Regions from separate parts of the Lactobacillus johnsonii genome, predicted to be linked through region 2. Evidence: predicted binding sites of a transcription regulator. Region 2 holds the regulator's gene; each other region holds the start of a gene.
What was found. The regulator Rex, encoded in region 2, represses fermentation and respiration genes when NADH is low (regulators of the CRP and FNR family bind a similar motif). The targets are predictions, from matches to a motif close to TTGTGAANTANTTCACAA.
Positions count from the first base shown of each region.

Region 1: a site for Rex is predicted at 2,208-2,225, ahead of adhE (bifunctional acetaldehyde-CoA/alcohol dehydrogenase). Genes of this name have one in related genera too.
Region 3: a site for Rex is predicted at 1,957-1,974, ahead of H0I41_RS09145 (alpha-hydroxy-acid oxidizing protein). Genes of this name have one in related genera too.

Region 1 is NZ_CP059055.1:1,607,286-1,611,575, reverse strand. Features, by position in the region: rRNA gene H0I41_RS07670 (23S ribosomal RNA) at 1-334, shown strand, start outside; rRNA gene rrf (5S ribosomal RNA) at 396-512, shown strand; tRNA gene H0I41_RS07660 (tRNA-Asn) at 526-598, shown strand; gene H0I41_RS07655 (amino acid permease) at 711-2,084, opposite strand; gene adhE (bifunctional acetaldehyde-CoA/alcohol dehydrogenase) at 2,399-4,290, shown strand, end outside.
Region 2 is NZ_CP059055.1:473,970-478,259, reverse strand. Features, by position in the region: gene H0I41_RS02250 (LiaF transmembrane domain-containing protein) at 1-222, opposite strand, end outside; gene H0I41_RS02245 (LytTR family DNA-binding domain-containing protein) at 219-677, opposite strand; gene H0I41_RS02240 (PTS sugar transporter subunit IIB) at 837-1,142, opposite strand; gene H0I41_RS02235 (LOG family protein) at 1,084-1,650, opposite strand; gene H0I41_RS02230 (redox-sensing transcriptional repressor Rex) at 1,791-2,435, opposite strand; partial or broken gene H0I41_RS02225 (IS30-like element ISLjo1 family transposase) at 2,654-3,705, shown strand; gene H0I41_RS02220 (ABC-F family ATP-binding cassette domain-containing protein) at 3,805-4,290, shown strand, end outside.
Region 3 is NZ_CP059055.1:1,896,789-1,901,078, forward strand. Features, by position in the region: gene H0I41_RS09140 (deoxynucleoside kinase) at 1-580, shown strand, start outside; gene H0I41_RS09145 (alpha-hydroxy-acid oxidizing protein) at 634-1,872, opposite strand; gene H0I41_RS09150 (NCS2 family permease) at 2,115-3,425, shown strand; gene H0I41_RS09155 (MerR family transcriptional regulator) at 3,511-4,245, opposite strand.

The sequences.
Region 1 (4,290 bases), 820 kb from region 2:
AAAGCGGCACGCGAGCTGGGTTCAGAACGTCGTGAGACAGTTCGGTCCCTATCCGTCGTGGGCGTAGGAAATTTGAGAGGAGCTGTCCTTAGTACGAGAGGACCGGGATGGACATACCGCTGGTGTACCAGTTGTCTTGCCAAAGGCATCGCTGGGTAGCTATGTATGGAAGGGATAAGCGCTGAAAGCATCTAAGTGCGAAGCCCCCCTCAAGATGAGATTTCCGATGCGAAAGCAGTAAGACACCTTAAAGACGATGAGGTAGATAGGCTAGGAGTGGAAGCATAGCGATATGTGGAGCGGACTAGTACTAATCAGTCGAGCACTTGACCAAAGCTCAAAGGTTTAAAGGCTAGAGATTATATTCAGTTTTGAGTGTAAAAGCTCAGAAAGAGTACGGTGGCGATGGCAAGAAGGATACACCTGTTCCCATGCCGAACACAGAAGTTAAGCTTCTTAACGCCGAGAGTAGTTGGTGGGAAACTGCCTGCGAGGGTAGGCAGTCGCCGTGCTCTTTTTTAATATTCCGGCTTAGCTCAGTTGGTAGAGCACCTGACTGTTAATCAGGTTGTCGTCAGTTCGAGTCTGACAGCCGGAGTAAAGTGATGAGTTAAAGGAAGAATGAAGAATTATCTTTGTTCTTCCTTTTTTGTATAGTTATTATTTTTCATGAAAAAATCCTCTAGTTTTCTTAACTAGAGGATTTAATATTAATTACTTTTTTTCTGTATAAAGTGAGTTAGACATACTAAAACTGTAAAAATTATTCCTGCACTTATCATTGGAATTCGATAATTTGGAAATATTAGTAACACAATAATCATTGCTATAAAAAATATTAGTACTGCTATATCTGATATTGGATATAACGGCATTCTAAATGTTGGAAGTTCATTCTTTGGTGTCTTTTTACGGTAAGTCATATGAGTCACGATCATAATTGACCAAATTAATAAAAACATACTCGTTGCAGTGGCAGAAATAAAGGTAAAAGCATCCTTTAAAAAGAGATTTAAAAGAGGTGCTAATGCAATTAAAACTGTTGAGAATACTAAAGCATTTTTAGGTAATTGTCGATGATCCAACTTACCTAAATGCTTACTGATTTTGTTTTTACCATTGTAATTTATTGAAAATAATAGACGGCCCGCACTATAGATAAAGCTATTAGTTGATGAAATGGCTGCACTTATAACAACAAAGTTAATTATTGAACCTGCATTTTTAATTCCTGTTGCACCTAATGCTTGAACGAATGGTGAACTTGAAGTTGAAACCTTTGTCCAAGGAATTGCTAATAAGATACTTAGAATTGCAAGCACATAAAATAAAATAATTCGAACAGGCAGTTGGTCAATAGCCCGTGTAATAGTTTTCTTTGGTTCTTTTGCTTCAGCAGCAGTTAAACCAATTAACTCAACACCGATGAAACTAAAGATTACCATTTGAAAACCTAATAAAAAACCTTTAGGACCTTTGGCGAAAATACCGCCATCAATCATCATGTTATTCCAGCTAACATGCCCATACTTTGTTGAAGAATTTGTAATTAATAGGTAGAAGACAAGAATAACAAATGCAATAATTGTTACAATTTTAATAATTGCAAAACTAAATTCTAAGTTTCCAAATACCCGTGCTGAAATTAGATTAATACCTAATAGTACTAATAAAGTAATTAATCCGGGAATCCAACTTTGCAGGTTGGGCCACCAATATTGAAAATAAATTCCTAGGGCAGTAATTTCTGCCATAGCGAGAGTCAACCAACTGAACCAATATAAATATCCTGTTGTTGTTCCAATACTTTTTCCTAAGTATTCTGAAATAAAATCAATATAGGTATTTTTCTTAATATCTGAAAGTATCAGTTCTCCGAGTGCTCTCATTAACAGAAAAAGAAAGAATCCAACTAAGCAATAGATGAAAATTACTGCAGGACCAGCTAGCTCAATACTATTTCCAACTCCTAGAAATAGTCCTGTTCCAATTGTTCCCCCTAATGCAATTAGTTGAATATGGGCATTTGTCAAACTCCGTTTCATAGTTTTAACCTCAGATGATTCTGAGCTATTTTTTGACATTAAAATATAAAACTCCTTTCATAGTTTATTAAAATTTTAACATAAAAATCTATAATAACTGATAAAACGTATAGTGTTTAAGATTTTTTATAAGATTATGAATAAAAAAATTACTTGATATTTTTGTGAAATATTTTTCAATATTATAAAAAATGTAACCGATAACATTATTGAAAGCACTTATTTCTTACTTTTTATCATATTGTGAATTTGTAAAAAGATGCACAAAGTCATTTACAAGTGTTGGATATAAGGACTATACTGTCATTGTTCAAAAAAATATGCCTAGATTTCCGAGTAGGAGGCCCAATTAAATGGTGCAAGATAAAAAGGCGACAAAAGAAGAAAAAGCAATTGATGTAAATAAAATGATTGATGGCTATGTAGAAAAAGCCCATGTTGCTTTAGATGAGATGGCCAATTTTGATCAAGAACAAGTTGATAAAATTTGTGAAGCTATCGCAAGTGCAGGGGAACAGAATAGTTATTTACTTGCAAAAATGGCTGTTGAAGAAACTGGTCGTGGAGTAGTAGAAGATAAGACTATTAAAAATATGTTTGCCAGTGAAAACATTTGGAATAGTCTTCGTCATGAAAAAACTGTTGGTGTTATTGAAGAAGATAAAGAAAAACAATTAGTTAAAATTGCAGAACCTAAAGGCGTAATTGCTGGAGTAACTCCCGTTACTAACCCAACCTCAACTGTAATTTTTAAAGCTATGCTTGCTTTAAAAACTAGAAATGCTATTATTTTTGGCTTCCACCCACAAGCACAAAAGAGTTGTGTAAAAACTGGTGAAATTATTCGAGAAGCAGCAATTAAAGCTGGTGCTCCTAAAGACGCAATTCAATGGATTGAATATCCAAGTCTTGAAGCAACTAGTACATTAATGAATCATCCAAATGTTCAAACAATTTTAGCTACTGGTGGTCCTGGAATGGTTAAGGCTGCTTATTCATCTGGTAAGCCTGCAATCGGTGTTGGTCCAGGTAATGGTCCCTCATATATTGAAAAGACCGCCAATATTCCAGAATCCGTTTACGATATTGTTCTCTCCAAGACTTTTGATAATGGTATGATTTGTTCCTCCGAAAATTCTGTAGTAGTTGATGAGGATATCTATAACGAAGTAAAAGATGAATTTAAGTCTTGGAATTGTTATTTCTTAAAACCAGATGAAATTAAGAAGTTCGAAGAAAAATTCATTGATCCTAAGAGAGGAACTGTTGCTGGTCCAGTTGCTGGTCGTTCGGCTTATCAAATTGCAAAATTATGTGGAGTAGATGTACCAGAAGATACTAAGGTAATTATTGCCGAATACAAGGGTGTGGGTAAAAAGTATCCTTTATCTGCTGAAAAGCTTTCTCCTGTATTTACCATGTATAAAGCTAAGGGTCATGAAGATGCCTATAAGATTTGTACCGACCTTCTAAATTATGGTGGACGCGGCCATACTGCGGGGGTTCATTCTCAAGATGAAAAAGTAATTGATGAGTTTTCAATGAAAATGGATGCATGCCGTATTTTGGTTAACTCTCCAGCTTCAGTTGGTGGTGTTGGTGACTTGTACAACAATATGCTTCCTTCCCTTACTTTAGGGACCGGTTCATATGGTGCTAATACTTTTTCACATAATATTGGTGCTAGAGACCTGCTTAACATTAAGACAGTTGCAAAACGTCGTGATAATATGCAATGGATCAAGGTTCCAAAGAAGACATATTTTGAACATAATGCAGCAAATTATTTAAAGCACATGCCTGATGTTGAAAGATTCTTCATTGTGACTGATGAAGGTGTAGCCAGCAAATACATTAATGAAATTACTGATATTATTAGTCAACGTCGTGGTAAAAAGAGCTATGAAGTCTTTCAAGCAGTAACTAAGGATCCGGATACTGATATAATTGCTGACGGTGTTCACCGAATGAATATCTTTAAGCCGGATGTCGTGATTGCTATTGGTGGTGGATCTGTAATGGATGCTGCTAAGGCAATGCGATTATTCTACGAAAATCCAGATATGAGTTTTGAAGATGCTTATTCAAAATTTTTAGATATTAGAAAAAGAACAGTAAGATTTCCAAAATATAATGCTATCCAATTAGTATGTATTCCAACTACTTCAGGAACTGGTTCAGAAGTATCACCATTTTCAATTATTAAAGATGCAAAGACCGGAATTAAACACACTCTTTGTGATTA
Region 2 (4,290 bases):
CTTTGCATAGATAATTAATAAAAATGCAATTGAAAAAATTGTTCCACCTAAACTTCTATTAATTAAGGAAGTAATTAATGTTGCCGCAAATACTACAGTCCAAAAAATTGTCCAGAATCCTAACTCTACTGGAATTAAATGCAACTGGTCTAACACTAAAAACGCTGCTGCTGCAAGCAGGCCTAAGCCCCAAAGAATCCTTCCAAAACTGGCCTTTCTCATGATAATGCCCTTCTCTCTTTTAATCTATCATTTAAATCTCGATAATATCGTCTAGAAACATAGACTGTCTTATATGAATCATGAAATTTAATCTGACAATTAGAGATCGATTTAGTAATAGCATAAATCTGATCTAAATTTAAAATTGTCGATTTTGATATTCGCATGAACTGTCCACCTAATAAGTTTTCTAATTCATATAATTTATATTTAACAAAATATGCATTCCTAGTCGTGTGCGCCATTACTTGCTTAGCATCTGTTTCAAAAAACAAAATATCATTAATACTTAAATAGTAGGAAGTGTTGTCCATCATTCCTTCAATTTGGTCAGGATGATCTGAATCCATTTGAAGTTGTTGATAAATTCTTTCTATTTCAGGTGTTAACTGACCAGCATGAATGGTTATTTCTGTTTCCTTCTGATCCGGATCAAGTTCAAGCTTAACTTTCACAATTCTCACTTCCTTGTTTCATTTTCGATAATTATATTAAACATGAATGTAAGATTAAAATCTAGTGAAGTTAACTAAGCGGTCATTTTATAGTTCTAAGTGGTCAAAAAAAGAAGTATGAATCAAGAGAGGGATTTTGTTTCATACTTCTACCAGTTTTTATCCTAGTAATCGCTCAGCTTGGGCAATTACATTTTTACCATTCATTGTGCCATAATCTTGCATCCCAATTGCTTCTAAGGGTATATCGTGCTTATTTGCATCCGCCTTAAGTTGATCTTCCATGTATTTAATTTGCGGTCCAATTAAAATGCAATCTGGTGCATCTTTTTCAATAATATCTTCTACTTGAGCGCCTAAAACAGTCTTAATTTCATACTTTTTCTCTACTTTAGTCGATCTTTTATTAATACTTCCGATAAGCAGGTGCTTGATAGTCTTCCATAAACTGTAGAATTTTATCAAAATCAGTTCCAAAATAAATTGCGTCTAAATAGATATTCTCTAAAAAATCATCTTGATTCATCCGCTTAAGGAGTTTATCTAAATAATCATAGAAACCTTCATAATTATAAAAAGCTACGGGCTTAGTATTGTCACCAATTGCAGTCCAAGAAATAGCCTGACTTATTTCTTCTAAAGTTCCAATACTTCCAGGTAAAGCTACCATTCCATCTGCTAGATTCATCATGGTATCTTTTCGCTTATCCATATTGGGAACCACACGGAAATCCTGTACTTTATCATAAGAAGCTCCGCGATCTTTTAATTCTTCAGTAATAATGCCGTGGACGATACCACCATTTTCTAAAACACCGTCTGCAACTGCCCGCATTAAGCCGAACTTTCCGCCACCATAAACTAATTCAATTTGGTGGTCGGCCATTTTCTTACCAAAATTATAGGCAGCCTTAATGTATTCAGGACGATTACCAGCCCTGGCACCACAGTATACTGCAAGTTTTTTAATCATTTTATCTACCTGATTTCTATCTCATTAATTTTTCTACGCTCATCTATCTTAAAATTATTTTCTCTTTAATTACAAATAAAAGCGCATAAAAAATACACAAGCCTACCTAAACTTGTGCAAAAGGACTATATTATAGTAAATTATTTTTTGTTCTTATCTTTATCTGAGTCCAAAAAGTAAATTAAAGTTTGCAGTTCAGTTGCTAAGTCAACATTTTGAACCCGAACACTAGATGGAGCAGATAAACGAAGCGGCGTGAAGTTCATAATTCCCTTAATTCCAGCATCAAACATTTCATTAGCTGTCTTTTGGGCGGCAGTTTGGGGAACACAGAGAATAGCAATGGTAATCTGTTGTTCACGCAATTGCTTCTTCATCTCACTCATGTCATAAACGGGCACACCTGACATAATTGTCCCAGTAATTTCAGGATTAATGTCAAAAGCGGCACTAATTCTGATATTATTAGTACGCTTAAAGTTATAATTTAAAAGCGCATGACCCATGTTACCAACACCAACCAAGGCAACATTGGTCAAGGTATCTTGATTTAAAATCTTTTTAAAGAAATTAAGTAAGTTCTTAACGTCATAACCGTATCCACGCTTACCTAAAGCACCAAAATAAGAAAAGTCTCGACGAATTGAAGCACTGTCTACCTGAACAGCTTCAGCAAGTTCAGTTGAAGATACTTTTTCTTTTCCTTCATCATTCAAAAATATCAAATAGCGGTAATAAAGTGGCAAGCGTCTAGCGGTAGCCTTAGGAATCTTAATTTCATCCATGAGAGGCCTCTTTCTTTCATAAAATAAAAATGTGAAATATTTACTAATCAAACTAATAATAGGCATTCTTCAAGGATAAATCAAGAAACAATTTTCACAAAGATAATATTTTCGCTGATTGTAAAATTAAATTGAACACTTGATAAAAAATAAAAAGTCCATTCGGACCTGTTTGATAGAATGTTAATAACCACAAAAACTTTCTATTGGAGGTCAAAATGGACTCTTTACATTCTACCATGAACCAGCACGTTAAAGGCAAGCATTTATCATTTGAAGAGCGAGTTATTATTCAATTGCGTTTGAAAGATGGCTATTCTTTGCGTGCAATTGCCCGTGAACTTAACTGTTCTCCTTCTACTATCAGCTATGAGGTTAAGCGTGGCACTGTAAAACTGTATCATGGTAAAGTCAAAAAATATAAGGCTACTCAAGGGCATGATGCATATAAAGCTCATCGTAAAAATTGTGGGCGCAAATCAGACTTTCTCAGGAAAGCTCAATTCATGCGCTATGTCCACAAGCATTTTTTTAAAGATGGCTGGTCGCTTGATGTGTGCAGTAATCGTGCTACTGCTGTTGGCGAATTCGCTAGCAGCGATGTTGTCTGCACCAAAACTCTTTATAATTACGTTGATCAAGGCTTATTAGGAATTTATAATTACGACTTGCCAGAGAAGCTTAAACGCAATACTAAGCTTCATCGTATTCGCAAAAATAAGAAAAAACTTGGCAGAAGCATTGAAGAACGTCCTAAAGAGATCAATAAACGTAATGAATTCGGTCATTGGGAATGCGATTTAGTTCTCGGACATAAGAGCAAAGATGATGAGGTACTGCTAACCTTATCTGAGCGTATGAGTCGTGAGTTTTTAATTCTTCGTATTCCTGACAAGACTTCTGTCAGTGTCATGCAGGCCTTTAAAGAACTCCAAAGGCAATACAGCGAACATTGGAATGATATTTTTAAAACCATTACCACTGATAATGGCTCAGAGTTTGCAGATCTTTCCAACCTAGAAAAAGTATCCAATACACTGGTTTACTATGTGCCCATCCTTACACTTCTTGTGATAAGGGAACAGTTGAAAGACACAATGGTCTTATTCGCAGATTCATTCCTAAGGGAGAAGCAATAGCTAACTATTCTTTACAAGACATCATTAATATTGAAACCTGGTGCAATTCTTTGCCAAGAAAGATACTGGCCTATCATACACCAGATGAAATCTTTGAAAGAGAATTAGATCTAATCTATCAAGCAGCTTAACTAAAAGTGTTCAATTTATTATTGCAATTTGCGAAGATAATATTTTCATAAAATTTAAAACATTTGCTATGTTAAAATAAGCTCTAGGAGAAAATTATTATGATTATTGCACAAGCTCAAGACCTCGAACAACGTTTTGGAGGCAATACTATTTTCAGTAACATTTCTTTTTCTGTTCCTGATAATGCCAGAATTGGTCTGGTTGGTCCTAACGGAGCTGGAAAAACTACCTTATTAAAGATTATGACTGGTCAGCAAGAACCAACTAGCGGCCAATTTACCATTAATAAGGGATTAAAAGTCGGCTACATTGCCCAGGAAAATGCCCTTGATGAAAACAAGACTATCTGGGATGAAATGCTTACTGTGTTTGATAATTTAATTGAAAAAAATAAACGCATTACCAAAATGCAGGAACAAATTGCTGAACATCCTGAAGATGAAGACCTGCTCAAGCGCTATGACCAGCTTGCATACGACTTTGAACAAGAAGGCGGCTTTACTTATCAAGCTGAAATTAAGAGTATTCTTAATGGTTTCAATTTTAAAGAAAATACCTGGCAGAAAGTCATTGGAACTCTTTCT
Region 3 (4,290 bases), 530 kb from region 2:
AAGTGTAGATGACAATCCTGTTTTGCCATTATTCTATGAAAACCCTAAAAAGTATGCCTTTTTACTGCAAGTTTATTTCTTAAATACTCGTTTTCGGAGTATTAAGTCAGCCTTAACTGATGATAATAATGTACTTGACCGTTCTATCTACGAAGATGCTCTTTTCTTCCAAATGAATGCAGATATTGGGCGTGCTACTCCAGAAGAAGTCGATACTTACTATGAGCTCTTGCACAATATGATGAGTGAACTAGATCGGATGCCTAAGAAGAATCCTGATCTCCTGGTTCATATCGATGTCTCATATGATACAATGCTCAAGAGAATTCAAAAACGTGGTCGTAACTATGAACAATTGAGTTATGATCCGACTCTAGAAGATTACTACAAGCGTCTACTTCGTTATTACAAACCTTGGTATGAGAAGTATGACTATTCACCAAAAATGACTATTGATGGTGATAAACTTGATTTCATGGCAAGTGAAGAAGATCGTCAAGAAGTCCTAAATCAAATTGTGGCTAAGCTCAAAGAAATGGGTAAACTTGAAGACGACTGGAAACCTAATTTAGTTAAATAAAGCAAAACTGCGGTCCAATATGGATCGCAGTTTTTATTTTTTAATCCTAACAATCAATGTCTTGATGCACCACTTACAGCATCAGCTGCTTCACCTGTTAACTGATTTTCCTTAGTAACAGGATATGGTTTCATCACACTTCTGCTCGTTGAAGAAATGCCCCAGTCAGCACTGTAATTAATATGATCAATCTTAGCATGTTTAATATCTTCAATTGTCTTACAGCCGGTTAATTGCATATCAATCAATAATTCCTTATTTAATTGCTCAATAACTGATTGAACACCTTGTGCACCACCAAGTGCTAAGCCATATAAGAATGGGCGGCCAATACCGACTAAGTCTGCACCTAATGCTAATGCTTTAAAGACATGAGAGCCGCGACGAACGCCGCCATCAAGAATAATTGGAACACGATGATTTGAGCTTCTTACTGCCTTAGCAATTTCAGGTAAAACATCAATCGTCGCAGGAGCGCCATCTACTTCACGTCCGCCATGATTAGAAACTACGATCCCATCTGCTCCAGCCCCAATAGCAAGCATAGCATCTTCAGCACATTCAACTCCTTTAACAATTACAGGAACATCAGCAATTTCCTTTATTTTACGAATATCATCTGGTCCAATATTTTGAGCCGATGAAGCATACATTTGTGCAACGCTTTGTCCTTCACCCTTTCCACCGTTCCATTCATTAAAGAAAGCCAACGGTACCGGATAAGTAAAGTTAGTTCGTAAGTTAGCTTCACGATAGCCACTAACTAAAGCATCTACTGTTAGGAAAAATCCCGTAAAACCTGCTTTAACTGATTCTTCAATTACCATCTTATTAAAGTCCCAGTTTTTGCTTAAATATAGTTGCATAAATCTAGGAGAATCCCCTACTGCACTTTGTACTTCTTGTACACTCTTATTTGCATAGGTACTCATCGCAAATAAGGCCCCAGCAGCTTTTGCACCTTTTGCAGTATCAATTTCTGCTTCAGCGTTTGCAATACCGTGGCATGCAATTGGACAAATCATAACCGGGGTCTTTAACTTCATCCCTAAAAACTCAGTATTAAGTTCAGGGTTTTGCATTCCAGTCAAAGCTCGAGGAACTATTTGAAAATGATTAAATGCTTGAGTGTTATTTCGCCAAGTCCATTCATTTTCAGCACCACTAGCTACATAGTAATAAGCAGCTTCTGGCATCACATATTTTGCCTCATTTTCCAGTTCATCTAAGTTAACCATATGTAACTTTTCTTCTCTTGTACTTTGTGGAAAGCCCTTATAGTAAGTTGTCATCGTACATTCCTCCAAATTTTATAACGCATGTTTCTTTACACTTTAATTTTAAGACTATTTTTTTAAATGAGTAACTAATAGCCCTTACGAAATAATTCACTATCTCTTATAAGATTTACTTTCAGAAAGTTTTTACAACCTTTCATCGCTAAAATTCGCGTTTACATTTATTTATGGGAATGCTACACTATAAAAGTTGCTTATTTAAAGCTTAAAAACGAACATTATGTCTGGAGGACAAAATGAATTTTATAAAAAACTACTTTCATTTAGAAAAGTTAGGAACTAATGTTAGAACTGAATTTATTGCTGGGTTAACTACTTTTATTAGTATGTCATATATTCTTTTCGTTAACCCTAGCGTTCTTGGTGCTAGTGGAATGAATACCGGCGCTGTCTTTACCGCTACTGCTTTAGCAGCTGCTCTTGGTACAGCAATCATGGGAATTGTTGCCAACTACCCGATCGGTGAAGCACCTGCCTTAGGTATTAACGCGTTCTTTGCTTACACAGTATGTATTGGCATGAAAGTATCCTGGGAAACTGCTTTGGCCAGTGTTTTTGTTGCATCAATTATCTTTATTTTAATTACCTTATTTAAGCTAAGAGAAAAGATTATTGATTCAATTCCTTCAGACTTAAAATTTGCCATTTCTTCTGGTATTGGTTTATTTATCGCCTTTCTTGGATTACAAAACGGTGGCTTAATCGTTGCTAATAAATCAACTTTAGTTGGTTTAGGATCACTTCATAATCCACTCGTTTGGATTACTATTTTTGGTTTAATTGTTACGGTAATCTTGATGATCTTAGGCGTTCCAGGTGCTATTTTTATTGGAATGATTGCCGCATCAATCTTTGGAATTTGTACCGGTCAAATTGCCGTTCCTCATAAGTTTATCTCTTTAGCACCAAGCTTAGCTCCAACTTTTGGTCAAGCAATCTTCCACGTTAAAGATATTAACTCTTTGCAGATGTGGGTTGTTGTTTTAACTTTCTTACTTGTTACATTCTTTGATACTGCCGGTACTTTAATCGGTCTTGCTCAACAAGCTGGCTTTATGAAAAATAATAAAATGCCACGTGTCGGTAAAGCATTAGCTGCTGACTCAACTGCTATGATGTTTGGTTCAATCTTCGGTACTTCACCAGTTGGTGCCTTTGTTGAATCAAGTGCTGGTATTGCTGTTGGTGGTCGTTCTGGTTTAACTGCTGTCTTTGTAGCCATTTTCTTCTTGATCTCAATGATTTTTAGTCCACTACTTGGTGTCTTTACTACACAAGTAACTGCTCCTGCGTTAATTATCGTCGGAGTTTTAATGGCACAAAATACCGCACATATTCACTGGAACAAGTTAGAAATTGCCGTACCTGCATTTTTAATCTTACTTGGTATGCCTCTTACTTACTCAATTTCCGACGGTTTGGCATTAGGAATGATTACTTACCCAATTTGTATGGTTTCTGCAAAGCGTGGTAAAGAAGTTAGCCCAATGATGTGGGTACTGTTTGTAGTATTTATCATCTTCTTATGGGTATTGAATTTTAAATAGATTGAAACTCAAGAGAAAAGCTCGTGCTGATGCACGGGCTTTTTTGGTTAATCAAAAAATTTTCTGTCAATTTTAAATATTGTTTTTACTCTCTACTAATTTCCAAACAATAAGATCTTTTACCGCATTTTGGACAAGTCAATTTTCTAAACTTAGGCGTATGCGGGGCTAAATTAAATGCCAGGAACGATGGAATAAATACATCTCCGCAATTAGGACAAACATATTCAACATGGTCATAGTAATATCGCGACAATCCCAATGCCATCATAAAAATAATAACTACTAGTGCAAGAACTTCAATTACAAAGCTAGTTATCTGGTTTAGATGATATAAATAAAATGCTATGCCGATCCCTAATATTTCAATTATTGACAAAAGCCCTCCAAAAACTAACATCTTATCTCTTAAAGCTGAAAGTCTATTTTCTTTTCTCGTAATATCTGTAATGCCAGAGTGATTGGTTAATACAGCACGCGACAACTTTATTTTTTGCAAATGTTTTATTTGTGCTTGTTTCTTACTTATCTCCTCAATTTTCCGCTGATTCTCCTGGTATTGTTCTTTAAGCAATAACTCCACTGACTGATTCCCATGCTCATCTTGAATGAGCATTTTTATCTGCTTCAATGAAAATCCCAATTCTTTTAGAAAAAGAATTAATTCAAGTTGTCTTATCTGATCTTTTTCATAAAAACGATAGCCATTTTCTTCAGTATAAGCTGGCCTCACTAGATCTTTTTCCTCATAAAACCTTAAAGTCCGTGTACTCACTTGTAATTTCTTTGCTGCTTCTCCGATGGTATATCTCTCTGACATTACTTTCACCTCCCAGCTTTAAGATATCAATTGACGTAAGGTTAA